Linked DNA regions of Collimonas fungivorans. The protein of the gene in region 1 interacts with the protein of each later gene in a pairwise test. Links are inferred from orthologs where the notes say so. Each region holds a gene or a part of one and is shown in the gene's direction. Other genes may lie near its edges. The genes, in order: odhB and lpdA.

Region 1 (14,702 bases):
ACCAAACCGCTGACAGTTGATACGTTCAAGCCAAAGCCACGCACATTCTGATTTGCCGCGGCAGGGCGGTGCACGATACCCCTGCCGCGCAATTAACAAAAAGGTATAGCCATGTCATCACGTACTTTGAAATTCAAAATCTACCGTTACGATCCCGATAAGGATGCCAAGCCTTACATGCAGGACCTGACGGTAGAGCTGCTGCCGACCGACAAGATGCTGCTGGATGCACTGCAGCGCATCAAGGCCGACGTCGACGATTCGCTGGCGCTGCGCCGCTCCTGCCGCGAAGGCGTGTGCGGTTCCGACGCCATGAACATCAACGGCAAGAACGGCCTGGCCTGCACTACCAACCTCAACGAGCTGACCGAGCCTATCGTCCTCAAGCCGTTGCCAGGCTTGCCGGTGATCCGCGACCTGATCGTCGACATGACGCAGTTCTTCAAGCAGTACGAATCGATCAAGCCGTTCCTGATCAACGACAACATCCCGCCGGAAAAAGAGCGTCTGCAAACACCGGAACAGCGCGAAGAGCTGGACGGCCTGTACGAGTGCATCCTGTGCGCATGCTGTTCGACTTCCTGCCCGTCGTTCTGGTGGAATCCGGACAAGTTCGTCGGCCCGGCCGGCCTGCTGCAAGCCTACCGCTTCATCGCCGACAGCCGCGACGAAGCCACCGGCGCGCGCCTGGACAACCTGGAAGATCCGTATCGCCTGTTCCGCTGCCGTTCGATCATGAACTGCGTCGACGTCTGTCCGAAGGGCCTGAACCCTAACGCAGCCATCGGCAAGATCAAAGAACTGATGGTCCGCCGGGCAGTATAAAAGAGAGTAAGCAGGGCGGCGAGACTTACTAGTCTTCCCGCCCTTGTCGTTGCGGCAGTTTTAGAACTGTTTGTCGAAAGCGCCGATTGGCGATATCAAATAGAATAAGTGGGTTCCATGTCTATCATCCATCAAGCCGACCCTGCCAACCGAGCCCGCCTGCGCTGGCGTGCGCGCCGCGGCCTGCTTGAAAACGACCTGATACTCACGCGTTTCCTGGATGCAAACGAAGCCAGCATGACGGACGACGATGTCGACGCTTTTTCGCGTTTGATGGAACTGTCCGACAATGAACTAATGGATTTGCTGCTGGTCCGTAAAGAACCGGACGGCTTGCTGGATTTGCCGCAAGTGCATGCCCTGTTAGCTAGAATACGCACTGCTTGACAAGCTCATAAACCTGTATCTTCGCTGGCGGCGACGGCCGCGGAAGAGGTTGACCAGCTTGCAGGCGCGTCTTTTGTTTTTTGATTTAGAGTCACCTTTTGATTGAGGAAAGAGCCATGACCACCGCTGATACAAAAGCCACACTATCGTTTTCCGATGGCAGTCCATCCGTAGAATTTCCTATTTACAAGGGTACCGTCGGCCCTGAAGTCATCGATATCCGCAAGTTGTACGGCGCTACCGGCAAATTCACTTACGACCCGGGCTTCATGTCGACCGCGGCGTGTAATTCGTCGATCACCTACATCGACGGCGACAAGGGCGAGCTGCTGTATCGCGGCTACCCGATCGAGCAGCTGGCGGTCAATTGCGACTTCCTGGAAACCTGCTACCTGCTGCTGAACGGCGAACTGCCTAGCGCGGCTGAAAAGAAAAAATTCGACGCCACCGTGACCCAGCACACCATGGTGCACGAGCAGATGCAATTCTTCTTCCGCGGTTTCCGCCGCGATGCGCATCCGATGGCGGTGCTGGTCGGCACCGTCGGCGCCTTGTCGTCGTTCTACCATGACTCGCTGGACATCACCGACCCGCGCCATCGCGAGGTGTCGGCCATCCGCCTGATCGCCAAGCTGCCGACCCTGGTCGCCATGGCGTACAAGTACAACGTCGGCCAGCCATTCGTCTACCCGCGCAACGAATTGTCGTACAGCGCCAACTTCATGCACATGATGTTCTCGACGCCGTGCGAAGAGTACAAGGTCAACGACGTGCTGGTGCGCGCGCTGGACCGTATCCTGACCTTGCATGCCGACCACGAGCAGAATGCTTCGACTTCGACCGTGCGCCTGGCCGGTTCCAGCGGCGCCAATCCGTTCGCCTGTATCGCTGCGGGTATCGCCTGCCTGTGGGGTCCTGCCCACGGCGGCGCCAACGAAGCAGCGCTGAACATGCTCAAGGAAATCGGTTCGGTCGACAAGATCCCCGAGTTCATCGCCAAGGTGAAAGACAAGAACTCCGGCGTCAAGCTGATGGGTTTCGGCCACCGCGTCTACAAGAATTTCGACCCGCGCGCCAAGCTGATGCGTGAAACCTGCTACGAAGTGCTGAACGAGCTGGGTCTGCATGACGACCCGTTGTTCAAGCTGGCGATGGCCCTGGAAAAAGTCGCGCTGGAAGATGAATACTTCGTTTCCCGCAAGCTCTATCCGAACGTCGACTTCTACTCCGGCATCGTGCAGTCGGCGCTGGGCATCCCGACCTCGCTGTTCACGGGTATCTTCGCCATGGCGCGCACCGTCGGCTGGATCGCGCAATGGAATGAAATGATTTCCGATCCGGAACAGAAAATCGGCCGTCCGCGCCAGCTGTTCGTCGGTTCCAAGACCCGCGACGTGCCGCCGATCGAAAAGCGCGGCTAAGCCGGGCATGAGCAGGTAATAGCAACACAAAAACAGCGAATCCTTGGATTCGCTGTTTGCATTTATGCAGGTTATGCTATGCTCTTGTTCTGTGCTGTGTCATGCGGCCAGAAGCAGTGAAAAACGGTAGCAAAAATATGTGGTGAACGTGTTTTGAAGGGCAGGCAGCACCCGAATTCAGAAAAAAAGCAGTTGTAGCAAAGAACACATAGCAATAGAGCCCTTCCCCACAACTTGATGTGCAATCCGCTAACCGGTCAGGCCGTGTCGCGGAAGGTTATGTTAACCCGCTAATCTCGCGAAACGCGAAGAAAGGTGAGCAAGATGATGCAACAATACCGCTCTAATTCTTATCTCTTCGGAGGTAATGCACCGTACATTGAAGAGCTGTACGAGTCTTACCTCGACAATCCCGGTTCAGTTGCCGACAACTGGCGTGCTTATTTCGACGCCATGCAGCACGTGCCAGCCGTCGACGGCTCCGACAAGCCTGACGTAGGCCACGCTTCCGTCATCGCCTCGTTTGCAGAGCGCGCCAAACACGGTCCTATCCGCACCATCTCCGCTTCGGCCGACGCTGAAATGGGCCGCAAGCGCGTTGCCGCAACGCAATTGATCGCTGCCTACCGTTACCTCGGTTCGCGCTGGGCCAACCTGGACCCGCTGCAACGCCAGGAACGTTCCGTACTGCCGGAACTGGAGCCAAGTTTCTACGGTTTCACCGATGCCGACATGGACATCGTGTTCAACATCAGCAACACCTACTTCGGCACCGAAACCGCTACGCTGCGCGACCTGCTCAATTCGCTGCGCGACACGTATTGCCGTTCCATCGGTACCGAATACATGTACATCAGCGATCCGACCGAAAAACGCTGGATGCAAGAGCGCCTGGAGTCGACCCGCTCGGCGCCGGTGTTCACCGCCGAGAAGAAAAAACACATCCTCGACCGCCTGACAGCGGCCGAAGGCCTGGAACGCTACCTGCATACCCGTTATGTCGGCCAGAAGCGTTTCTCGCTGGAAGGCGGCGAAAGCTTCATCGTGTCGCTGGATGAAACCATCCAGCGCGCCGGCGAAAAGGGCATCCAGGAAATCGTGATCGGCATGGCCCACCGCGGCCGCCTGAACGTGCTGGTCAATACCCTGGGCAAGATGCCGCAGGAACTGTTCGCCGAATTCGAAGGCAAGCACGCCGACGACTTGCCTGCCGGCGACGTCAAGTACCACCAAGGTTTTTCGTCCGACATCACCAGCCCAGGTGGCCCGGTGCATTTGTCGCTGGCGTTTAACCCGTCGCACCTGGAAATCGTCAACCCGGTGGTTGAAGGTTCGGTCAAGGCCCGCATGGAACGCCGCGGCGATGCCGACGGTTCGCAAGTGCTGCCGATCCTGGTGCACGGCGACGCCGCATTCGCCGGCCAGGGTGTAGTGATGGAAACCCTGAACCTGGCGCAGACCCGCGGCTACGGCACGGGTGGCACGGTGCATATCGTGATCAACAACCAGATCGGCTTCACCACTTCCGATCCGCGCGATTCCCGTTCCACGCTGTACTGCTCGGACGTGGTCAAGATGATCGAAGCGCCGGTGCTGCACGTCAACGGCGACGATCCTGAAGCGGTGGTGTACGCGACCCAGATCGCGCTCGACTACCGCATCGAGTTCAAGAAAGATATCGTGGTCGATATCATCTGCTTCCGCAAACTGGGCCACAACGAGCAAGATACGCCGGCGCTGACCCAGCCGCTGATGTACAAGAAGATCGGCCAGCATCCAGGCACTCGCAAGCTGTACGCGGACAAGCTGGTGGCGCAAGGCACCATCGGCACTGACGATGGCGACGCCATGGTCAAGGCCTTCCGCGATGCGATGGACGCCGGCAAGCACACCATCGATCCGGTCATCACCAACTTCAAGAGCAAATACGCGGTCGACTGGCTGCCGTTCCTGAACCGCAAGTGGACCGATGCTGCCGACACCTCGGTGCCGGTGACCGAACTGAAGCGCCTGGCCGCACGCATCACTACCGTGCCGGAAAACTTCAAGGTCCACGCGCTGGTTGAAAAAGTACTGAACGACCGCGCCGCCATGGGCCGCGGCGAGCTCAACCTCGACTGGGGCATGGGCGAGCACCTGGCTTACGCTTCGCTGGTGTCGTCGGGTTATGCGATCCGCCTGACCGGCCAGGATGCCGGCCGCGGTACTTTCGTCCACCGCCACGCGGTGCTGCATGACCAGAACCGCGAGCGCTGGGATGCCGGCAGCTATATTCCGCTGCAAAACGTCTCCGACCAGCAAGCGCCGTTCAAGGTGATCGATTCGGTCTTGTCGGAAGAAGCGGTGCTCGGTTTCGAATACGGTTATTCCACCGCGGAGCCAAACACGCTGACCATCTGGGAAGCCCAGTTCGGCGACTTCGCCAACGGCGCGCAAGTCGTGATCGACCAGTTCATCAGCTCCGGCGAAGTGAAGTGGGGCCGCGCTTCCGGCCTGGTCATGATGCTGCCGCACGGTTACGAAGGCCAGGGTCCTGAGCACTCGTCGGCACGCCTGGAACGTTACCTGCAGCTGTGCGCAGACAACAACATGCAAGTGGTGCAGCCGACTACCGCAGCGCAGATCTTCCATCTGCTGCGCCGCCAGATGATCCGCCTGTTCCGCAAGCCGCTGGTGATCATGACGCCGAAATCGCTGCTGCGTAACAAGGATGCCGGTTCGCCGTTGTCCGACTTCACCAAGGGCAGCTTCCAGACCGTGATCGGCGAGGTCGACGACAAGATCGATCCTAAAAAGGTCAAGCGCGTCATCGCTTGCTCCGGCAAGGTGTATTACGACCTGGTCAACGCCCGCAAGGAACGCGGCCAGACCGACGTCGCAATTATCCGTCTGGAACAACTGTATCCATTCCCGCACAAGGCGTTTGCTGCCGAGCTGAAGCAGTTCCCTAACTTCAACGAGCTGGTATGGACCCAGGACGAGCCGCAGAACCAAGGTGCATGGCTGCAGATCCAGCACAACATTTTTGAAAACCTGGACGAAGGCCAGAAGCTTGCCTATGCAGGCCGTCCAGCCAGCGCATCGCCGGCGGTCGGTTACTACGACAAGCACTATGCGCAGCAAAAAGCGTTGCTGGATACGGCATTTTCCAAGCTCAAAGGCTTTGTTCTGACAAAATAATCGGCGTCTTGTCTAATCGACGTTTTATCTAATTAGTTGGGGACAGAGTAATTCGCCACGCTACGGTGGCTCTTAAACTCTGTCCCACAATAGGCATGAATATCGGAGAATTAAATGGCTCTTCTAGAAGTAAAAGTTCCGCAGCTGTCGGAATCGGTTGCTGAAGCGACCCTGTTGACATGGCATAAAAAAATCGGCGACGCTGTCAAGCGCGACGAGAACCTGATCGATATCGAAACAGATAAAGTGGTGCTCGAACTGCCGGCGCCGGCCGACGGCGTGATCGTCCAGCTGCTCAAGGGCGACGGCAGCACCGTGGTGGCGGATGAAATCATCGCAGTGATCGACACCGATGCGTCGGCCAAGGTCAGCCCGATGGAAGTGGCAGCCGTGCCGGTGCCGCAAAGCGGCAACGCGCCGACGCCAATCGCCGCGCCTGAACTGCAATCGAAATCGGCTGCCGGCATCGCCATGCCTGCTGCGGCTAAACTGCTGGCCGAAAACAACCTGACGGCGGCGCAAGTCGACGGCAGCGGCAAGGACGGCCGTGTCACCAAGGGCGACGCCCTGGGCGCCATCGCCAACAAGCCGGCAGCACCAGCACCGCTGGCAGCCGCTCCAGCCAAGCCGGCTCTGCAGCAAGTCGCAGCGCCGACCAAGGCCAACCTGGACGACCGTCCGGAAGAGCGCGTGCCGATGAGCCGCCTGCGCGCACGTATCGCCGAGCGCCTGGTGCAATCGCAGTCGACCAACGCCATCCTGACGACATTCAATGAAGTCAACATGCAGCCGGTGATGGACCTGCGCACCAAGTACAAGGACAAGTTCGAAAAAGAACACGGCGTCAAGCTGGGTTTCATGTCGTTCTTCGTCAAGGCTGCGGTTGCGGCGCTGAAGAAATACCCGATCGTCAATGCCTCGGTGGACGGCAACGACATCGTCTACCACGGTTATTTCGACATCGGCATCGCAGTCGGTTCGCCGCGCGGCCTGGTGGTGCCGGTATTGCGCGACGCCGACCAGATGTCGATCGCCGACATTGAAAAGAAAATCGGCGAATTCGGCGCCAAGGCCAAGGACGGCAAGCTGACGCTGGACGACCTGACCGGCGGTACTTTCTCGATCTCGAACGGCGGCACTTTCGGTTCCATGCTGTCGACGCCGATCATCAACCCGCCGCAATCGGCAATCCTGGGCGTGCATGCGACCAAGGACCGCGCGGTGGTTGAAAACGGCCAGATCGTGATCCGTCCGATGAACTACCTGGCAATGTCTTATGATCACCGTATCATCGATGGTCGTGAAGCCGTGCTGGCCCTGGTAGCGATGAAAGAAGCGCTGGAAGATCCGGCGCGTCTGTTGCTGGACCTGTAAGTCTCAAACCTCGCCAGGCGAGAGCGCCCTGACTCTGTTGTTTCCTAGGGAAAAATGGAGCAGGGCGCGTCGTTTAGGCGGCTAAGTAAATGATGAGCGCCTTGTGACTGTGATTTACTGCGGGCCGGCTGTCCGAGTTGGCGGCAGGTGGCAATGAGTTGGCAAGGCAATAATTCGAAGGATGGAAATGAGCAAACAATTTGATGTCGTCGTGATCGGTGGCGGTCCCGGCGGGTATATTGCAGCAATTCGCGCCGCGCAACTGGGTTTCAATACCGCCTGTATCGATGAATGGAAAAATGCCAAGAATGGCCCTGCGCCGGGCGGCACCTGCACCAACGTCGGCTGCATTCCATCCAAGGCATTGCTGCAATCCTCCGAACACTACGAACACGCCGGCCATGCGTTCGCCGACCACGGCATCGAAGTCAAGGGCCTGGGACTGAACCTGGGGCAGATGCTGGCGCGCAAGGATAGCGTCGTCAAGCAGAACAACGAAGGTATCCTGTACCTGTTCAAGAAGAACAAGGTCACCTTTTTCCATGGCCGCGGTTCTTTCGTCAAGGGCGATGCCGGCGCTTACGAAATCAAGGTCGCCGGCGCTGCCGAAGAAACCATCACTGCCAAACACATCATCCTGGCTACCGGATCCAATCCGCGTGCCTTGCCAGGCACTCCGTTTGACGAAAAACTGATCCTGTCGAATACCGGCGCACTGGCAATTGACGCGGTTCCGGCTAAACTGGGTGTTATCGGCGCCGGTGTGATCGGCCTCGAAATGGGCAGCGTCTGGCGCCGCCTCGGTTCGGATGTCAGCGTACTGGAAGCGTTGCCGACTTTCCTCGGCGCAGTGGACGAGCAGATCGCCAAGGAAGCCAGCAAGCTGTTCACCAAGCAAGGCTTGAAGGTCAGCCTGGGCGTCAAGATCGGCGCCATTACGGCCGGCAAGAATGATGTCACGGTGGAATATGTCGACGCCGCCGGCGCGGCGCAAAAAGCGGTGTACGACAAGCTGATCGTGTCGATCGGCCGTATTCCCAACACCATCGGCCTGAACGCCGAAGGCGTCGGCCTGCAGCTGGACGAGCGCGGCTTCATCGCCGTCGACGGCGACTGCAAGACCAACCTGCCGAACGTCTGGGCGGTGGGCGACGTGGTGCGCGGCCCGATGCTGGCGCACAAGGCTGAGGAAGAAGGCGTAGCGGTTGCCGAACGTATTGCCGGCCAGCACGGCCACGTGAATTTCAATACAATTCCATGGGTGATCTACACTTCGCCGGAAATCGCCTGGGTCGGCAAGACAGAACAACAACTGAAGGCAGATGGAGTAGCATACAAGGCAGGCACTTTCCCGTTCCTGGCGAACGGACGGGCGCGTGCCTTGGGTGATACCTCAGGCATGGTGAAGTTCCTGGCGGATGCCAAGACCGACGAAATCCTGGGTGTTCACATTGTTGGACCAATGGCGTCAGAACTGATTTCAGAAGCCGTGGTGGCGATGGAATTCCGTGCATCTGCGGAAGACATCGCCCGTATCTGCCACGCGCACCCGTCCTTGTCGGAAGCGACCAAGGAAGCGGCGCTGGCAGTCGACAAACGGTCCCTGAATTTCTAAGGGAGAAGCATATGCGCGATTCGTTATCACCGTTGATATTGTCGTTAGGCCTTGCATTGTCCGGCTGCGCGACTACAGCGTCGGATAACGGCCGCGTGCAGATCGAGGCTACATCCGACAGCCAGCAACTTTCCGGCGCCCGCTGCGTGGTGAAAACCGACAGCAGCCGCTGGAATGTGGTCACGCCCGGTAATGTCCTGATCGTTGAAGCCGATGGCGACCTGCATGTGGTTTGCAACAAGCCCGGCTATCGCACCTCGGAAGTGGTGTACCGCGCTCCCCCGGGGCTGAACTCTCCAAGCATCGGCATCGGCGCTACCGGCGGCAGCGGCGGCATAGGCGCGGTCGGCCTTGGTTTGGGGGCAAACCTGCCGCTCAGTTTCGGCGGCAAGGAAAAAGCCTACCCTAGCCGGGTACAAGTTGAGATGGGGCGGTCATAGTTGCTGGATGTACTGCCTGGTTTGACGTGGGTGAGCGAAAGCTCGCCCATTTTTATTTTCGGCGGCTTAATCAAAAAGCATGGTTGGTTTTTTGCTAAGCCGTGAAGCTGGCAAGCTGCTTTTGGCTTTTCATCAAGAATTGAACACACAATGAACGTCTCAGAGTTTTACGAACAGGCGCTGACCCAGCGGGGCTTCCAGGCGGATGATGCGCAGCGGCGCGCGGTTGACCGCCTGCAGCAGGCCTACGATGAATGGGTCGAGTACAAGGCGCAGCGTTCCAATTCCTTCAAGCGCCTGATCCTGCGGCCGGATGTGCCGCGCGGCGTGTACATGTGGGGTGGGGTGGGGCGCGGCAAGTCGTTCCTGATGGACAGCTTTTATTCGGTGGTGCCGGTGGTGCGCAAGACGCGCCTGCATTTCCACGAATTCATGCGCGCGGTGCACCGCCAGCTGGACGAACTCAAGGGCGTCGCCGATCCGCTGGATGAAGTGGCGAAACGGGTCGCGCGGAAATACCGGCTGATCTGCTTTGACGAATTCCATGTGTCCGACATCGCCGACGCCATGATTCTCTACAACTTGCTGAAAGCCCTGTTCGACAACGGCGTGTCGTTCGTGATGACCTCCAACTACGAGCCGAGCACGCTGTATCCGGACGGTTTGCACCGCGACCGCATGCTGCCTACCATCAAGCTGTTGCAAGACAACCTGGACGTGATGAACATCGACGCCGGCATCGATTACCGCAAGCGCGCCCTGGAGCAGGTTGAGAGTTACCATTCGCCGCTCAATGCCGACACCGACCGCGCTTTGCGCCACGCCTTTGCCGGCGTTGCCGAGACCGCCGACGAAGATCCGATAGTCGATATCGAAGCGCGTAAAATAAAGGCCTTGCGCCGCGCCGGCGGGGTGATCTGGTTCGATTTCAGCACCTTGTGCGGCGGCCCGCGTTCGCAAAACGACTATCTCGAAATTGCCAGCCGCTTCCATACGGTGATATTGTCCGGTATCCCGCAGATGTCGGCGGCGATGTCGTCCGAAGCACGCCGGTTTACCTGGCTGATCGATGTGTTCTATGATCACAAGATCAAGCTGATCATGTCGGCCGCGGTGGCGCCGGACCAGTTGTACACGCAGGGCATGCTGGCCAACGAGTTTCACCGCACCGTGTCGCGTATCATGGAGATGCAGTCGCGCGAGTATATGGATAGCGAGCGGCGTTCCGAGGCCGACTCTATTGTGTAAGTACCGCTGTAAAGAAAATAACGTATAGAAATGGATAGGTTTACGTGGAATTTGCCTCTTTGATCCTGGCCCCTTTGTCACCATCGCCAGCAGCAGCGCTGCGGCGCCCGCTCTTGCTGGGCACGGCCGCGCTGCTGCTGGCGCTGTCCGCCGGCGTGCAAGCCGCGGACGCCGCACTGAAGCCGGTTGACCAGCCGGCCGCCGAACTGAGCGCGCGCTACCCGCTGGAAACCCTGACTTCGGTGGAAACCGCGAACAAGGCGCTGACCGATGTCGCCGACGCCAAGGCTGAGGTCGAAGCGCGCGACCTGGAACAGCGGCGCGCCTGCTACCAGAAATTCTTCGTCAACCATTGCCTGGACATCGCCAAGGAACAGCGGCGCCAGGCCATGAAGACCATCCGTCCGGTAGATATCACCGCTAACGCTTTCTTGCGCAAGGACCGCGCCGATGAGCGCGACAAGGCGCTGGAAGTGCACGATGCCGCACAGCCGGCGGAAGCGGCGCAGAAAGCCCAGGACCAGCAGGCGAAAGAGCTGAGCAACGCCGAAAAGGTCAAGCAGGGTACGGCAAAAGAGAAGGAAGTCGCCGCCAATACCCGCAAGCACATGGGCGAGGCCGACAAGCGGGTGGCCGACCACAACGCCAAGTTGCAAAAAGCGCAGCAGGATGAGGCGGCCAAGGCCTCGGAGCGGGCAGCGAATGTGGCCGCTTTCGAAAGAAAAGCCAAGGAATCCGCAGCACGCCAGAAGGAAGTCGCCGACAACAAGGCAGCCAAGGCCAAGGATCTGGCTGCCAAGAAGGCTGCCGCCGCACCTGCGGCGCCGGCAGCGCCAGCAGCATCGACACCGCCGCCGGCTTCCGCGCCGTAAAGGCGGTCAGCCGCGCGGCTTATTACACCGCGCGGCGCATTTTCTTGACGGTATAGTTCTGCGCTTCCTTGGGCAGCGCCACCAGCTTGACGATCGCAAAAGTGCAATTGTCGGCTGCGTGGCCTTCAGCCCGTTTGCGGGTCTTGGTGATCAGCATTTCAGCGGCATCGCGCGGCTTGTTCATGGCGATGGCGGCGCCCAGCTCGTCTTCCGTGAAGTAGTGCCACAGCCCGTCCGAGCACAGCAGGAAAGCGTCGCCGGCCTTGAGGCCGGTATGGCGGCTGATGCTGACCTGGGGCGTATCGGTGCTTGAGCCCAGCGCGTTGAGCAGGATGTTGGAGAGATTGTGCGATTTCGCTTCGCTGCGCGACAGCTTGCCTTCGCTCACCAGTTTCTCGACATAGGAATGATCGATGGTGTGCTCGGCGAAATTGGGGCCGTCGAAGCGGTACAGGCGCGAATCGCCGACATGGCCCCAGGTGGCCGTGCCATCCGGCGACAGCACCAGGATCACCATGGTGGTGTGCGGATCCTTGTCGTTGGAAAAGCCGCTCAGCTTGATGACGGTGTGGGTCTCCAGCGCGATGTTATGCAGCATGGTCTCGACATTGTCGATCAGGGGCGAGAAACCTTCGAATATCTGCTTGGCGGTGCAGATCACCTGCTCGGCAGCCAGCGCGCCGCCGCTGCGGCCGCCCATGCCGTCGGCGAGTACTGCCATCATGTAACCCGGTGCTTTGGGGGCGGTGAATAATGCGGTCCGGTCCTGTTGTTCCTGGCGGTCGCCGATGTGTTGGCCGGTGCCGGCTTCGATCTTGTATTGGCTCATTCGTCTGGGTAGATTAAACTGCATCCTGTTCTAGGTAATTCTGGATCCGGCATTAAATCGCCACTCACTCGCAGCAATGCAGCAAGAAGTTGATGGGAAATATTATACGCAGGAATGATTTTCAACGTGTTTCCGTATGTTAACATTTTCCAACGCAAGAATATGACCATGATCGATCGAGAAGAAATCCTGCGCCGCATTATAGAACTTGAAGTCGAACATCGCGACCTGGATGCCGCCATTCATACCATGACGAATCAGGTCTTGCACGAAGAATTGCAATTGCGCCGCCTGAAAAAGCGCAAATTGCAGCTGAAAGACCAGATCACGCTGTTAAGAATGCAACTAATTCCCGACATCCCTGCCTGATAGCCCACCCCAAGGCTGGTAGGATGGTTATCCAGCCTCTGCTCAGTGTTAACCTCAGTTTTAATTTTAAGTAAGTTACCTTGACCGAAGATACATCCCCCCTTGCTGCCGAAGCTGCCGTTGTTCCCGCTGCAGCCGCCAGTACGCCCGCCGGCGAGCACGACGCCGACATTGATCGCCTGTTTGCCAGCACCGGCCCGCTTGGACAGGCGGTCGGCGGCTTTCGTCCGCGCCAGGCGCAGACCGAGATGGCGAAAGCCATCGCCGACGCCATCGCCCAGCAGCGCACGCTGATTGCCGAAGCCGGCACCGGCACCGGCAAGACTTTCGCTTACCTGGTGCCGGCCCTGTTATGGGGTGGCAAGGTGATCGTTTCGACCGGCACCAAGAACCTGCAGGACCAGTTGTTCCTGCGCGACATCCCTACCGTGCGCAAGGCGCTCAGCGCGCCGGTCTCGGTGGCGCTGCTGAAGGGGCGCGCCAATTACGTTTGCCATTTCCATCTGGAGCGTACGCTGCAGAACGGCCGCATGACTTCGCGCGAGGACGTCGGCTACCTGCGCGAAATTTCCCGTTTCATGAAAACCACCTCGTCCGGCGACAAGGCGGAGCTGTCCAAGGTGCCGGAAACCGCGCCGATCTGGAACCTGGTGACCTCGACCCGAGATACCTGCATGGGGGCCGAGTGCCAGTACTACCAGGATTGCTTCGTGATGAAGGCGCGCAAGGAAGCGCAGCAGGCCGACGTGGTGGTGGTCAACCACCATCTGTTCTTTGCCGACGTCGCCTTGAAGGACACCGGCGTCGCCGAGCTGCTGCCTTCGGCCAACACCATCATCTTCGATGAAGCGCACCAGTTGCCGGAGGTTGCCACTTTATTTTTTGGCAATACGGTCTCCACCTCGCAGATCCTGGAGCTGTGCCGTGATGTACTGGCAGAAGGCCTGTCGCATGCGCGCGACGGCGCCGACTGGGCGCAGGTAGTGCTGCCGGTGGAAAAGGCGGCACGCGACCTGCGCCTGGCTTTTCCGCAGGACGTGGTGCGGCTGGCGGTCAACCAGATCGCGGCGTCGAGCATATTTTTCCCGGCGCTGGAAACCATGCGCGCGCAGCTGCACGGCATGATCGCGGTCCTGGAAAAGCAGGCGGAGCGGGCCGAAACCATCGAGCAGTGCCGGACCCGCGCGGTCGAACTGGGTTACAAGCTGGACGGCTGGAACAGCGCCCCGGCGGCGGCCGGCAAGGCCCCGAAAAAAGCCAAGGCCGCCGCGGTAGCCGACGCGGAGGACGACGAAGGCAGCGTGCTGTGGGTGGAAGCTTTCTCCTCTTCCTTGCAGCTGCACCAGACACCGCTGTCGATCGCGCCGATTTTCAACAAGCAGCGTGAAGGCGTGGCGCGTTCCTGGATCTTCACCTCGGCCACGCTGGCAGTGAAGAACGACTTCCAGCACTACGCCTCGCAAATGGGCCTGTGGGACGAGCCGGCGCAATCCTGGCCCAGCCCCTTCGACTATGGCGAACAAGGCCTGCTATACGTGCCGCAGAACCTGCCGCAACCGAATTCTCCAGACTATACCGACGCCGTCATCGACGCCGCGCTGCCGGTGATCGAAGCCTCGGGCGGCCGCGCATTCCTGCTGTGCACCACAATCCGCGCAGTGAACCGCGCGGCCGAGCGGCTGCGCGCCGAATTCGAAGCGCGCCACCTGGATTTTCCCCTGATGGTGCAGGGCGAAGCCGGGCGCACCGAACTGCTGGACCGTTTCCGCGCCGCCGGCAACGCCGTGCTGGTCGGCAGCCAGAGCTTCTGGGAAGGCGTCGACGTGCGCGGCGAGGCGCTGTCGCTGGTGATCATCGACAAGCTGCCGTTTTCGCCGCCCGACGATCCGGTGCTGGCGGCGCGAATAGACGCGCTGGAATCCAAGGGCATGAACGGTTTCATGCATCACCAGCTGCCGGCGGCTATCATCAATCTGAAGCAGGGCGCCGGCCGCCTGATCCGCGACGAAACCGACCGCGGCGTGCTGATGATCTGCGATCCGCGCCTGATTTCCAAGGGTTACGGCCGCCGTATCTGGCAGAGCCTGCCGCCGTTCAAGCGGACCAGGGAACTGAGCGCGGTGCAGGCATTCTGGAGCGGTG
Region 2 (14,756 bases), 2.2 Mb from region 1 along the record:
AGACCAGCCAGAAGACCAGTGCATTTGGCAAAACCGATGAGAAAGCCTGCAATTGGGTATTTCTGTCGGCGATGCTGCGTTTGCAGAAACACGCGCAGGATGTGGGGGCGAATGCGGTGGTCAATATTGTCAGCAACTACAACAATATAGAGCATGCAAGCGCCACCGAATTCGAATGCCATGCCGGTGCGATCATGGCTGGCGTGGCCTTGAAGGGCGAATTTGTCAAAATCGCCGAATAAAGCCGGCTAAAGACAGCCCTTAATCAGGCTAACAAGCGACATTGCATCCCGCCGAAGTCGTTTCCCGGACAAATAAAAAAGCGCTAGCCACCTCGGGTTTAGCGCTTTTTTACTTAGATTTCCTGTAGTTGTTATATCGAATTAGCTATAAGTGGGATTTTTATGATGTCCATATGCAATTATTGTTGCAATGCGCCATGAGAAATGTGTCCGAGATTTGGCTTTTCAATCCCATGAAGTTGGAAAGGGATAGGCGTCGTTTTATGTAAGTTCGTCTTGCTATGCAGCATATTTTCATATTGTGAAATCGAATATCGCTATTTGGAAATCAAAAAAACTCCTGTTAGAATTTGGCACCCGTCTACATAGTGACGTAGATGCTTGCGACCCAACCCGCCAGTCCGGTGCCAGATCGGACAAGCGCACATATTCAGGAGACTCAGCATGTCAGCCCAGCTCGACCAGGTTTTGGCCCAGGCCGCCAACGATCCAGATGTCATTGAAACCCAAGAGTGGCTGGATGCGCTCGAAGCTGTCATTGAAACCGAGGGCCCTGAACGCGCCCATTACCTGATGGAAAGAATGGTCGACCTGGCCCGCCGCCGCGGCGCCCAGATCCCGTTTTCCAGCAATACTGCCTACGTCAACACCATCCCTGCCCACATGGGCGAGCATTGTCCGGGCGACCTCGAGATCGAAGAGCGCCTGCGCTCATGGATGCGCTGGAATGCGATGGCGATGGTGGTCAAGGCCAACCGTCTCGACGGCGACCTCGGCGGCCATCTGTCCAGCTTTGCCTCGCTGGCCAACATGCTGGGCATCGGCTTCAACCATTTCTGGCATGCTCCTTCCGAAAACCACGGCGGCGACCTGCTGTACATCCAGGGTCACTCCTCGCCCGGCATTTACGCCCGCGCTTTCCTCGAAGGCCGCCTGACCGAAGAGCAGCTGCTGCATTTCCGCCGCGAAGTCGACGGCAACGGCCTGTCTTCCTACCCGCATCCGAAGCTGATGCCGGATTTCTGGCAATTCCCTACCGTATCGATGGGCCTGGGCCCGCTGATGGCGATCTACCAGGCGCGCTTCCTCAAGTACCTGCATGCACGCAGCATCGCCGACACCGCCAACCGCAAGGTCTGGGCCTTCTGCGGCGACGGCGAGATGGACGAACCGGAATCGATGGGCGCGATCGGCATGGCCGGCCGCGAACGCCTGGACAACCTGGTGATCGTGGTCAACTGTAACTTGCAGCGCCTGGACGGTCCGGTGCGCGGCAACGGCAAGATCATCCAGGAATTGGAAAGCGATTTCCGCGGCGCCGGCTGGAACGTGGTCAAGGTGATCTGGGCGCAGGCTGGGACGACCTGCTGGCGCGCGACAAGGAAGGCATCCTGCAGCGCGTGATGATGGAAACCGTCGACGGCGAATACCAGAACTACAAGGCCAAGGATGGCGCGTTCGTACGCAAGCACTTCTTCGGCAAGCATCCGAAATTGCTGGAACTGGTCAGCAAGATGTCCGACGACGACATCTGGCACCTGACCCGCGGCGGCCACGACCCACACAAGATTTACGCTGCTTTCAAGGTAGCGCAAGAACACAAGGGCCAGCCGACTGTGTTGCTGGTCAAGAGCATCAAGGGCTACGGCTTCGGCAAATCGGGCGAAGCGCGCAACACCGCGCACAACACCAAGAAGCTGGACGACGAAGCCATCAAGGCCATGCGCGACCGCTTCCAGCTGCCGATCTCCGACGAGCAGCTGCCGAACGTGCCGTTCTTCAAGCCGTCCGACGACACCCCGGAAATGCAATACCTGCACGCCCGCCGCAAAGCGTTGGGCGGCTACTTGCCGCAACGCCGCCAGAAGGCCGACGAAGAGCTGATAGTGCCGGAACTGTCGGCATTCAAGGGCGCGCTGGAACCGACTGCCGAAGGGCGCGAGATTTCCACCACCCAGGCTTACGTGCGTATCCTGAACACGTTGCTGCGCGACCCGAGCCTGGGCCAGCGCGTAGTGCCTATCATGGTCGACGAGTCGCGCACTTTCGGCATGGAAGGCCTGTTCCGCCAGATCGGCATTTTCAGCCAGGTCGGCCAGCTGTACGAGCCGGTCGATAAAGACCAGGTGATGTACTACCGTGAAGACAAGGCTGGCCAGATCCTGCAGGAAGGCATCAACGAAGCCGGCGGCATGAGTTCGTGGATTGCCGCCGCAACCTCGTATTCGACCAACAACCGGGTCATGATCCCGTTCTACACCTACTACTCGATGTTCGGCCTGCAGCGTATCGGCGACCTGGCGTGGGCAGCCGGCGACATGCGCGCCCGCGGCTTCCTGCTGGGCGGCACTGCCGGCCGCACGACATTGAACGGCGAAGGCCTGCAGCATGAAGACGGCCACAGCCATGTGCTGGCGTCGACCATCCCGAACTGCGTGCCTTACGATCCGACCTTCTCGCACGAAGTGGCAGTCATCATGCATGACGGCCTGCGCCGCATGGTCACCAACCAGGAAGACGTGTTCTACTACCTGACCCTGATGAACGAGAATTACAGCCATCCAGGCCTGAAGGAAGGCCAGGAAGAGGGCATCATCAAGGGCCTCTACCTGCTGCAGGAAGGCGGCAAGAAGAGCAAGCTGCGCGTGCAGCTGATGGGTTCCGGCACCATCCTGCGTGAAGTCATCGAAGGCGCGGCCTTGCTGGCCAGCGACTGGGGCGTCGATGCCGATGTCTGGTCGGCGCCGTCGTTCACCTTGCTGGCCCGCGACGGCCAGGATGTCGAACGCTGGAACATGCTGCATCCGACCGAAACGCCACGCCTGGCGCATATCACCCAGTGCCTGAAAGACACTGCCGGTCCGATCATCGTTTCCACCGACTACATGCGTACTTTCGCTGAGCAGGCGCGTGCTTTCGTTCCAGCCGGCCGCACTTACAAGGTGCTGGGCACGGATGGCTTCGGCCGTTCCGATACCCGCGCCAAGCTGCGTGAATTCTTTGAGGTCAACCGTTATTATGTGGCGGTGGCGGCATTGAAGGCGCTGGCTGACGAAGGCAAGATCAAAGCCTCGGTTGTCGCCGATGCGATTACCAAGTATGGTATCAATCCGGAGAAACCGAATCCGGTCACGCAATAAGGTACTGGTCTTGATAACTGGGCAATAAGCAGGTACTAAGACAGTATTAAAATTTCCACGGCTGTGCAGCACGGGCCTGAATTTTCTGAAAGGAAACTCAGGCCCGCGTTATACAGCGGGCAGAATGAATGGAGCTAAGCGATGAGTATGGTGGAAGTCAAAGTCCCGGATATCGGCGACGTCAGTGAAGTTGAAGTCATTGAATTGATGGTCAAGGTCGGCGACACGGTAAAGGTTGACCAGTCGCTGATCACGGTCGAATCCGACAAGGCCAGCATGGAAATCCCGTCCAGCCATGCGGGCGTGATCAAGGAATTGAAAGTCAAGCTGGGCGACAAGGTCAAGGAAGGCACTTTAGTGCTGGTGCTGGAAGCCGATGCTGGTGCAGCGGCGCCGGCCGGCGCTGCGGCCGCCGCACCAGCCGCTCCGGCTCCTGCGCCAGTCGCGGAAAGCAAGCCGGCGCCAGCCGCTCCCGCGCCGGCACCAGCGCCGATAGCAGCCCCGGCGCCAGCCGGCGGCAGCATCCCGCATGCATCGCCATCGGTGCGCAAGTTTGCGCGCGAACTGGGCGTTGACCTGGGCAAAGTGGCCGGCACCGGCATCAAGGCCCGTATCACCCACGAAGATGTGCAGAATTACGTCAAGGGCGTGATCTCGGGCGCAGCCAGCGGCAGCGCTGCTGCTTCGGGCAGCAAGGGCGGCAGCGGCGTCGGACTGGACCTGCTGGCATGGCCGTCGCTGGACTTCAGCAAGCAGGGCCCGACCGAATTGCTGCCGCTGTCGCGCATCAAGAAGCTCAGCGGTCCGAACCTGCACCGCAACTGGGTCATGATCCCGCACGTCACGCAATTTGACGAAGCCGATATCACCGAACTGGAAGAATTCCGCAAGCAAGCCAACGACAGCTTCGCCAAGGCCAAGTCGCCGGTCAAGCTGACCATGCTGGCGTTCGTGATCAAGGCCAGCGTCGCCGCGCTGAAGAAATTCCCTGCGTTCAACGCCTCGCTGGATGGCAAGGGTGAGAACCTGATCCTCAAGCAGTACTACAACATCGGTTTTGCCGCCGATACGCCGAACGGCCTGGTAGTGCCGGTGATCAAGGATGCAGATAAAAAAGGCATCAGCCAGATCGCCCAGGAAATGGGTGAATTGTCTGCCCAGGCGCGCGACGGCAAGCTGAAGCCGGCCGACATGCAAGGTGCGACTTTCACGATTTCATCGCTGGGCGGCATCGGCGGTACGGCGTTTACGCCTATCATCAATGCCCCTGAAGTCGCCATCCTGGGTTTGTCGAAAGCTTCGATGAAACCGGTCTGGGACGGCAAGCAGTTCGTGCCGCGCCTGATGATGCCGACCTCCCTGTCCTACGACCACCGCGTGGTCGACGGCGCCATGGGTGCGCGCTTCAGCGTCTACCTGGCCGAAGTGCTGGCCGACATGCGCAAGACACTGTTGTAATGTAGGGTGGGCACTCCGTGCCCACGCGCTGTAACCGTAACACGCGCATCCGCGTGGGCACGGAGTGCCCACCCTACGGGTCAATTGGCATACAGATGGAGAGCAATTATGACTACCTGCGTTGTCGTCAAAAAAAATGGGCAGATCGCGATTGCATCGGACTCGCTGGTGACTTTCGGCGATACCCGTTTGTCGCATGCTTACGAAGTCAACAACAAGATTTTCCAGATCGGTGAATCGTACATCACGCTGGCCGGCACCGCCGCCCATTTCCCCGTGATGCGCAAGCTGCTGACGGCGATGGGCGAAGAGTGCAAGCTGAATAGCCGCGACGAGGTGTTTGACACCTTTTCCAAGGTGCACACCATCCTCAAGGACCAGTATTTCCTGAACACCAAAGAGGATGAGGACGACCCTTACGAATCGTCGCAGATCACCGCCCTGGTCGCCAATCCTTACGGCATCTTCGGCGTGTATTCCTATCGCGAGGTGTTCAGCTTCGATCGTTTCTGGGGCATAGGCAGCGGCCGCAATTTTGCCCTGGGCGCGATGTATGCAGTGTATGACAAGGACGTCAGCGCGCAGCACATCGCCGAGGTAGGGATTCATGCCGGCGTTGAATTCGATAAAAGTTCTGCCATGCCCTTGCGCATCCACAGTTTTGAAATGAAATCCCCGCCTAGCGCCCCGCCTGGCGCGTAAGCGGAACAGAGCAGCGGCACACAGCACATAACAATTTTTCCTCCCGACGGAGGAGCGAGCATGGAGCAAACGCTATGAGTATGGTTGAAGTCAAGGTCCCGGATATCGGCGACGTCAAGGATGTAGAAGTCATCGAACTGATGGTCAAGGTCGGCGATACCGTCAGGGTCGACCAGTCGCTGATCACGGTCGAGTCGGACAAGGCCAGCATGGAAATTCCATCGAGCCAGGCCGGCGTCATCAAGGAAATCAAGGTCAAGGTAGGCGACAAGGTCAGCGAAGGTTCGCTGGTGCTGGTGCTGGAAGCCGCCGGCGCCGCAGCCGCCGCGCCAGCTGCAGCACCGGCGGCGCCGGCTCCGGTTGCTGCCGCAGCAGCGCCTGCAGCCGCGGCACCTGCTGCGTCGGGCGCCGCCAGCATCGTCGAGATCAAGGTGCCAGATATCGGCGATGTCAAGGATGTCGATGTCATCGAGCTGATGGTCAAGGCCGGCGACAGCGTCAAGGTCGACCAGTCGCTGATCACGGTCGAATCGGACAAGGCAAGCATGGAAATTCCTTCCAGCCACGCCGGCGTGATCAAGGAAGTCAAGGTCAAGGTGGGTGACAAGGTCAGCGAAGGTTCGCTGATACTGGTGCTGGAAACTACCGGCGCTGCCGCGCCCGCAGCGGTGCCTTCTGCTCCGGCAGCTGCTCCTGCGGCGCCTGCCGTGGCCGCTCCCGCCGCCGTCAGTTTCGCCGGCAAGGTCGATATCGAATGCGACACCATGGTGCTGGGCGCCGGTCCCGGCGGTTATACCGCGGCCTTCCGCGCCGCCGACCTCGGCCAAAGCGTGGTGATGATCGAACGTTATCCCAGCCTCGGCGGGGTTTGCCTGAACGTCGGCTGTATCCCGTCCAAGGCATTGCTGCATGCCGCCAAGGTGATTACCGAAGCGGAGGAAATGGCGCATTTCGGCGTCAAGATGTCGGCGCCGGAAATCGATATCGACGCCTTGCGCGACTGGAAGGAAAGCGTCATCAAGAAACTGACCGGCGGTTTGTCTGGCCTGTCGAAGGCGCGCAAAGTGCAGGTACTGACCGGCAAGGGCGAATTCAGCTCGGCCAACACGATCACCGTCGCCACTGCCGACGGCCCGAAAGTGGTCGGCTTCAAGAACGCGATCATCGCCGCCGGTTCATCGGTGGCCCGCATTCCTGGCTTCCCTTACGACGATCCGCGCCTGATCGATTCCACCGGCGCGCTGGAACTGCGCCAGATCCCGAAGAAGCTGCTGGTCATCGGCGGCGGCATCATCGGCCTCGAAATGGCTTGCGTCTACGACGCGCTGGGTTCGAAGGTAACCGTGGTCGAATTTGCCGACGGCCTGATTCCGGCGGCCGACCGCGACGTCGTCAAGCCGCTGCAGAAGCGCATCGAGAAACGCTACGAAGCGATTTACCTGAAAACCAAGGTAACCAAGCTGGAAGCCCTGAAAGAAGGCCTGCGCGCAACGTTTGAAGGCGCCGACAGCAGCTCTCCCGCGGCGCCGGAACCGCAACTGTACGATATGGTGCTGGTGGCCGTGGGCCGTCGTCCTAACGGCAAGGAAATCGCCGCCGAAAAGGCTGGCGTGGTCGTCAACGAACGCGGTTTCATCCCGGCCAACAAGCAGCAGCGCACCAACGTTTCGCACATCTTCGCCATCGGCGATATCTGCGGCGATCCTATGCTGGCCCATAAAGCCACCAATGAAGCCAAGGTTGCCGCCGAAGTGATCGCCGGCCACAAGGTCGAGTTCGATGCCATGACGATTCCTTCGGTGGCTTACACCGATCCGGAAATCGCATGGATGGGTCTGACCGAAACCGAAGCCAAGGCCAAGGGCATTCCTTTTGAAAAAGCCAATTTCCCGTGGGCGGCAAGCGGCCGCGCACTGGCGATGGGCCGCGACGACGGCATGACCAAGCTGTTGTGGGATCCGAGCACCAAACGCATCATCGGTGCCGGCATTGTCGGCGTGAATGCCGGCGAGCTGCTGGCGGAAACTGTGCTGGCGATGGAAATGGGGGCCGACCTGGAAGACCTGGCGCTGACCATCCATGCCCATCCGACCTTGTCGGAGACGCCGATGTTTGCGGCCGAGATGGGGCTGGGTACGATTACCGACCTGTTCATTCCAAAGAAAAAATAAGCAGGTGGTAGGGTGGGCACTCCGTGCCCACGCGGATCGCAAATTTTGCCGGTGTCGCCTATCTCCATTCAGAGTGGGCAGGAAAACCTGCCCACCCTACAAAAAAACGCCGCGCCGATTTGCATCGGAGCGGCGTTTTTATTATTGCGTGTCAGACGGCGGCAAACAGCCGCGGTAGTTAGTCGAAGTATCTGCGGACCGCTTCAAAGCGCGCCGCATAATAACTGTTGTCGAGACGGTCGATGCGCACCTTGCCGTTGGTCGACGGTGCATTGATGAAGCGGCCATCGCCGATATAGATGCCAACATGCGAAAATGCGCGATGCATGGTGTTGAAGAACACCAGGTCGCCCGGCCGCAGTTCGGCCTTGGTGATGGAGCGGCCCTGGCGCGCTATGTCGGCCGCGCTGCCGGTGACCTTGAGGCCGGCCGCCTGGCGGTAGACATAACTGACCATGCCGCTGCAATCGAGCCCGGCTTCCGGATTCTTGCCGCCGAAGCGGTAGTTGGTGTCGATCAGGCCCAGCGAGTAGATGACGATATTGTTGCCCTTGTCGCTGATCGGCGTGTTGTCCTCAGAGCCGGGGCGGACCGAACCGGTGCCGCCGCAGGCTGCCAGCAACAAAGCCAGGCAACAGATAAAGAGATTTCTGATCGTCATCAAGCACTCACCTTTATTCAATCTTGTTTCTTGATCTGGCTGATCACGTCCGACAGCATCGCAATCATCTGGTCGATTTCCGCAATCGTCACATTCAGCGAAGGCATGAAACGCAGCAGGTTCGGCCGCGGCGAATTCAGCAACAGCCCGACTGGATTCAGGTCGCGCGCGATATCGACAATCTGCGGGCCGATGTCGCTGCCCAGTTTCAGCGCCCGCAGCAAGCCTTCGCCACGTTCGCCTTCGAGCCCGTGTTTCGCGGTAAGTTTCAACAATTCGCTGCTCAGGTAGGCGCCCTTGTCTTTCACTGACTGCAGGAACCCCGGTTCCAGCAAGGTCTTGATCACTGCAACGCCGACCGCCGTCATCAAAGGATTGCCGTTGTAAGTGCCGCCCTGGTCGCCGGCCTCGAAGCAGGCGATCTCTTCGCGCGCCAGCAGGGCCGCCAGCGGCACCCCGCCGCCTATGCCTTTGCCGAGGGTCATGATATCCGGCGTGATGCCCGACAGCTGGTAAGCGAACAGTTCGCCGGTGCGGCCCATGCCGGATTGCACTTCATCGACGATCAGCAGGATGCCGCGCTTCTTGGTCAGTTCGCGCAAGCCTTGCATGAATTCTCGGCTGGCCGGAATCACGCCGCTTTCACCTTGCACCGGCTCCAGCATGACCGCCACGGTCTTGTCGTTGATCAGGCTCTCGACGCTGGCCAGGTCGTTCAGCTCGGCTTTCGGGAAGCCCGGCACTTGCGGCGCAAAAATGGTGTCCCAGCCAGGTTTGCCGCTGGCCGACATGGTCGCCAGCGTGCGGCCGTGGAAGCTGTGGTTGAAAGTGATGATCTCGAAGCGGTGCTGCCCCGCCTGGTTCGGATTCTTCTTGCCCCACTTGCGCGCCAGCTTGATCGCGCCTTCGTTGGCTTCGGCGCCGCTGTTGGTGAAGAACACGCGGTCGAAACAGGAGTTGGCGGTCAGCAGGCCGGCCAGTTCGATCGAGGGTGCGTTGTAGAAAGCCGGCGAAGGATTGAGGATCTTCTTGGACTGGGCCAGCAGCGCATCCTGGATGCATTGCGGCGAATGGCCCAGGGCGTTGACGGCCCAGCCCTGCAAATAATCCAGGTAGCGCTTGCCGGTGTGATCCGTCATCCACATGCCGTCGCCTTCGGTAAACACCAGGGGCGGGCGGTTGGTGATGAACATCAGGTCGTTAACCGGGTATTCGCTGAATTCCACGCCATGTGCCATATGAGTACTCCTATCCTAAATAAGGGCAAAAAAAAACCACAGGCAGCGCCTGTGGCTTCGTGATCAATCGACGGTCACGCGCACGGCTTACCTGGCTGAGGTAATGGGTTACGGCGTCGCAACAATGTCCGGATCATGTTCATGACGCAAATATTAGGACTTTTTGTGTGGTGCGTCAAAAAAAATTTGCGCGGCTGTGGCCGGCCTTGCAGAGGGAGGGTTCGTCATCTGGCTGCGGCTGGCGAAATGATTAAAATAGTTCTCAAAAGGCAATTAAATCTGATATCTTTCATAATCATGCTTTTAAGCAATTCGATGCCGTAATGCTTGATGCCGAGACGGCAGGCGAAATCGCTACCGTTCTGACCACGCCCGAGGAGGTGCATTGTGTCATTTCCCCCTAGCAAATCATTTAAGCCGTCGCAACCGCTGGTAATGCATCACCTCATGCTGCTGCAAGGGGGCCAGCTTACCTGGATAGGCCGTTCCGCCTTCGCCCGCGAGCGCAATGTCTGGAGCGGCGAGCTGAAAGGAAGCCCGGCCGCATTGTCTGATCCTTTATCGGCAGCTGCCGATTTATTCGGACGTACGCCGCGCGGCCGCATAAAAATTGCCGACAAGCTGACCGTGCTGCTCGGTTATCCGTATGTGCGGCACACGGTGTTGCCGTGGCAAGCGGGGCTGACGCAGGCGGCAGACTGGCGCGATTATGCCAATGCCGTATTCGACGAACAGGATGGCAGCGCTTATCCCGGCCGCCAGGTGGTGGTCGATCCGGCACCGTCCGGCCAGCCGCGGCTGGCGGCGGCAACCGATGCCGCGCTGATACAGGGCTTGCAGGCGCTGGCCAAGATGCACAAGCTGCGGCTGGTCTCGTGCATGTCGTTGCTGACGGCCGCGGTACAGCGTCACTGGGAAGTGCTGGAAGACGATTGCGTGCTGAGTCTGCCGCAGCACGGCGCGCTTGAATGCCTGTTCAGGAAACAGGGAATATGGCAGGGTGTTTGCGGCATACCGGTGGCGCCGGGTGCTGCGCTGGCTGACAGCATCGCCGCTGCCGCGCAGTTGGCGCGGGCCGACAGCGACGGCGAAAATTCCCTCCCGGTGCTGGCGGTGACGCCATTTTTCAGCAGCCCGCGCCGGGCGCAAGACAATTCCTCCTTGGTACGCTGGCTGGCGGCGGCGCATCCCTGGCTGCAGGACAGCCACAACCATCCGGATGGCTTTGCCCGCACCCATGCTCGCGGCCCGGCGTTTGCTGCGCCCGTCGACAAGCCTGGCATGCCGCCTGCCCGCTATAAGTGGGGATACTGGGCCGCGGATAATCTGGTGGCGGAACAATCGGGGCGCTACGGCGCATGGGGCAAGCTGGCATGGCGCCAGCCCGTGGACTGTTCCGCCCAAGGCGCGGCTTATGCCAGGCCAGGTTTGCCATTCGGGCCATGGCAGGAGAGGCCGCAATGAGGGATTCGCGCCTGGGGATCAAGATGAGGTCGGCTGACGCCAGTCCGGAGCTGGATTTTGTGCGTCCGCAAACGCATTGCGGCGTGCCGTTGATGTTGTTGGGGATCCTGATGGCAGGGGTGCTTGGATTCTTGGGGCACCGCTACTCGCAGCAAACAGACGTCGCTGTGGCCACGCTGGAAAAGCCTGCGAAGATACTGGCCGCGAAAGATGCCGATACTCAGGAAAGCAAGCGTGCCCAGCCTGTCGTGGCCGATCGGGTAATTGAGGACAAGCCTGTCGTCGCTCGCATTTTGCCGGCACAAGATAACAAGGTCAAGGTTGTTTTAAAAACGCCGCCAAAGCAGCACCGGCCAGCGCCGCGTCTGCCGTCGCGAGTTGCGGCCGCAAATCTGAAAGAGCCCGTCGGTGCTGTCAGATCAGAGGGAGAGAGTGCGGAACGGCGCGATCCGGGACCGCAGCAGGTTGTCATGCATGAAGTGACGCTCACGCGCCATGTGCGCCTGACGGCCGGCTCTCTCAACTAGGATGTGGTGTTGAGAGAGCCGCGGTGCCTGCTCAGGAGGCCAGGTCCGCTTCCGAAGTAAACGAATCCGCATAAAACTCTTCGGCCGGCAATTTGCACAGGGCGACAAAATCGCGCTGCGCCGATTCCACCACGACCGGCGCGCCGCAGGCATACACCTGGTAAGCGGACAGGTCAGGCAAGTCATCGATCACCGCCTGGTGCACAAACCCGTTGCGGCCCTGCCATTGGTCTTCCGGCTGGGCATTCGAAATCACCGGTATGAAAGTAAAGTTCGGCAGCGTGGCGGCCCATTCTTCGCACAGCGCCATCATGTACAGGTCTTGCGGGCGGCGGCCGCCCCAGTACAAGGTGATCGGCCGCTGCGAACCGGTATGGGCGCATTGTTCGACCAGGGCCTTGATCGGCGCGAAGCCGGTGCCGGATGCCAGCAGCACCATCGGCTTATCCGAATCCTCGCGCAGGAAGAAGGTGCCGAGCGGGCCTTCCAGGCGCAGGATGTCGCGCTCTTTCATGGTGGTAAACACCTGGTCGGTGAACAGGCCGCCCGGCATGTGGCGGATGTGCAGCGTCAGGTACTCGTCCTTGTGCGGCGCGTTGGCCATACTATAACTGCGCCGTTTACCGTCGCGCAACATGAACTCGATATACTGGCCCGCCAGGAACTGTAGCCGTTCATTGGCTGGTAATTGCAATGACAGCACAACCACGTCGTCGGCCACCTTGTCGATCTTGGCGATACGGGTCGGCATCTTGCGAACCGGGAAATCGCCTATGCCAGCCACTTCGCGGACCTCGATGGTGACGTCGGAATGCGGAGTGGCGCAGCAGAATAAAGCGAAGCCCTGTTGTTCTTCCTTGACTGGCAGTGCTTTTTCCTGATGGGCGCCATGGCTGATTTCGCCATCCAGCAGCTTGCCCTTGCACGAACTGCAAGCTCCGTTTTTACAGCCGTAAGGCAGGCCGATGCCGGCGCGCACTGCGGCATTAAGAATGGTTTCACCTTCGTCGCAGCTGAATTGGCGACCGCTAGGCTGAACAGTTATCTGAAAACTCATACAATCCTGTAATGAAAAATATAAAACAAACCCCTGGCGACAAGTTGGGCAAGCCGCGCCTGCTCATCCTCGGCTGCGGCGACGTGGGATTACGCTTGCTGGCGCTGCTGAAACGGCGCTTTCGCGTGTTTGCGGTCACCAGCCAGCCGGCCCGCTGCGCCGAATTGCGCGCCGCCGGCGCAATTCCGTTGATTGCAGATCTTGACCAGCCGGCAACATTGGCGCGGCTGGCACGCCTGGCGCAGGTTATCGTCCACCTGGCGCCGCCGCAATCGGCCGGAGAAAAAGACCGGCGCACCCGTAACCTGGCCGCCATTTTACCCGAGCGTAGCACTCTTGTTTACATCAGTACCACCGGCGTCTATGGCGATTGCGGCGGCGCCCTGATAGACGAAACCCGGGCGCTGGCCCCGCACAACGGCCGCGCCAGGCGCCGCGTCGATGCCGAGCAGGTGTTGCGCGGCTGGGCCCGGCGCCGCAGCGGACGCCTGGCGATCCTGCGGGTGCCGGGGATTTATGCCGCCGACCGGTTGCCGCTGGCGCGTTTGCAGAAGGCGACGCCGGCCTTGATCGCGGACGACGACGTATATACCAATCACATCCATGCCGATGACCTGGCGCGCATCATCGTGGCGGCGGTTTTCAAGGCCGCGCCTTTGCGGATTTATCACGCGAGCGACGATTCGCAGCTGAAGATGGCGGAATACTTCGACCTGGTGGCCCAGGCGTTCGGCTTGCCGCCGTCGCCGCGGCTGCCGCGCGCCGAGCTGGAACAGGTGGTGTCGCCGATGCTGCTGTCGTTCATGTCGGAGTCGCGCCGTTTGCAGAACCGGCGCATCAAGCTGGAGCTGGGCGTGCGCTTGCGTTATGCGGACGTGCCGGCGGCTTTGCCTGCCATGGCTGCGGCCGCAGGGCCAACTGCTCAGCAATAATTCTATGACAAGCTTCTATATCTGTTTTTAGCATAAGCATAGAAGTTATAAGTTGTTGTAAGCCGGAAAGTTGATCGATAAAGTGGAAAATGAATAAAAAATCCACTTTATATGCGCTCGCCGACTTAGGCTTAGCGTTGCCGTACGACGCAAAGGCGCCAATTTCCCCATGAAGTTATCGTTCAAACATGTCAACAAGCAGTTCTCCGGCTTGCCGGTGATCGCCGATTTCAGCCGTGAAATCGAGGAGGGCGAACTGGTCGCCTTGGTCGGTCCGTCCGGCTGCGGCAAGTCGACCTTGCTGCATCTGGCGGCAGGTCTCGGCGCTGCCAGCAGCGGCGCGGTATTGGCCGACGGCCAGGCGATCAAGGGGCCGCATCCCGAACGCATGCTGATGTTCCAGGAAAACGCGCTGTATCCATGGCTGACGCTGGAGGCGAATGTGGCGCTGGCGCTGGAGCTGCAGAAAGTCGGCAAGGCTAGCGCTCGCCAGCAGGCGCGCGACTGGCTCTCCAAAGTCAGCCTGCAAGGTTTCGAAGCTTATTATCCGCACCAGGTCTCGGGCGGCATGCGGCAGCGCGCGGCGCTGGCGCGCGCTTTTATCACCAAGCCCAAAGTATTGCTGCTGGACGAACCGTTTGGCGCGTTGGATGCGCTGACCCGCATGACCCTGCAGGATTCCCTGCGCCAGCTGATCCGCGAAGAACGGCCGACCGTGCTGCTGGTGACGCACGATGTCGACGAAGCTTTGTTCCTGGCCGACCGCATCCTGGTGTTCAGTCCGCGCCCGGCCACGGTGCTGCGCGAATTCAACCTCAACCACCACGAGAAAACCCACGACCTATCCGAATTTGCCGCCATCCGGCGGGAAATTCTTTGCCTGCTCGGGATTCATGCAGAGCAAGACGCATTCGCAAAAAAACTTGAGGGAATCGCAGCATGATATTTAACGTCAAACTAAAACGGCTGTTCATCCTGCCGGCGCTTTTGCTGACGCTGGCTGGACACGCCGGCGCCGCCGAAAAATTCAAGATCGGCTATCTGCGCGTCATGGACGATGCGCAGGCGATTGCCGCCTTTGAAGGCGGCTTCTACAAGAAGCACGGCCTGGAAGTGGAACTGGTCGAGTTCAAGTCGGGCACCGACCTGATCAAGGCCATCGTC

The links.
Region 2: the proteins of odhB (region 1) and lpdA interact in binary tests that used the Escherichia coli proteins (3 or more experiments, as listed by UniProt). The link is inferred for Collimonas fungivorans from one-to-one orthologs.

What each region holds. Positions count from the first base shown.
Region 1 is NZ_CP013232.1:2,341,896-2,356,597, forward strand. The notes cover bases 5,189-8,057. They hold odhB (2-oxoglutarate dehydrogenase complex dihydrolipoyllysine-residue succinyltransferase), read left to right. Parts: upstream 5,189-5,927; coding sequence 5,928-7,187; downstream 7,188-8,057. Other genes in these bases: CFter6_RS10060 (2-oxoglutarate dehydrogenase E1 component), read left to right, coding at 5,189-5,813; lpdA (dihydrolipoyl dehydrogenase), read left to right, coding at 7,375-8,057. Outside these bases: sdhA (succinate dehydrogenase flavoprotein subunit), read left to right, coding at 1-51; CFter6_RS10045 (succinate dehydrogenase iron-sulfur subunit), read left to right, coding at 112-825; CFter6_RS10050 (FAD assembly factor SdhE), read left to right, coding at 943-1,212; gltA (citrate synthase), read left to right, coding at 1,329-2,633; more of CFter6_RS10060, read left to right, coding at 2,958-5,188; more of lpdA, read left to right, coding at 8,058-8,802; CFter6_RS10075 (hypothetical protein), read left to right, coding at 8,814-9,242; cell division protein ZapE, read left to right, coding at 9,393-10,490; CFter6_RS10085 (hypothetical protein), read left to right, coding at 10,535-11,362; CFter6_RS10090 (PP2C family protein-serine/threonine phosphatase), read right to left, coding at 11,385-12,191; CFter6_RS10095 (YdcH family protein), read left to right, coding at 12,354-12,560; CFter6_RS10100 (DNA repair helicase YoaA), read left to right, coding at 12,641-14,702. UniProt on the Escherichia coli protein: E2 component of the 2-oxoglutarate dehydrogenase (OGDH) complex which catalyzes the second step in the conversion of 2-oxoglutarate to succinyl-CoA and CO(2).
Region 2 is NZ_CP013232.1:4,573,438-4,588,193, reverse strand. What follows is about bases 5,242-8,164. They hold lpdA (dihydrolipoyl dehydrogenase), read left to right. Parts: upstream 5,242-5,616; coding sequence 5,617-7,713; downstream 7,714-8,164. Other genes in these bases: CFter6_RS20095 (C40 family peptidase), read right to left, coding at 7,892-8,164; CFter6_RS20105 (Ntn hydrolase family protein), read left to right, coding at 5,242-5,542. Also shown: CFter6_RS20120 (excinuclease ATPase subunit), read left to right, coding at 1-242; aceF (dihydrolipoyllysine-residue acetyltransferase), read left to right, coding at 3,524-4,840; more of CFter6_RS20105, read left to right, coding at 4,949-5,241; more of CFter6_RS20095, read right to left, coding at 8,165-8,374; CFter6_RS20090 (acetylornithine transaminase), read right to left, coding at 8,392-9,600; CFter6_RS20085 (hypothetical protein), read left to right, coding at 10,048-11,076; CFter6_RS20080 (hypothetical protein), read left to right, coding at 11,073-11,603; CFter6_RS20075 (CDP-6-deoxy-delta-3,4-glucoseen reductase), read right to left, coding at 11,635-12,660; CFter6_RS20070 (sugar nucleotide-binding protein), read left to right, coding at 12,672-13,592; CFter6_RS20065 (ABC transporter ATP-binding protein), read left to right, coding at 13,762-14,535; CFter6_RS20060 (ABC transporter substrate-binding protein), read left to right, coding at 14,532-14,756. UniProt on the Escherichia coli protein: Lipoamide dehydrogenase is a component of the glycine cleavage system as well as of the alpha-ketoacid dehydrogenase complexes.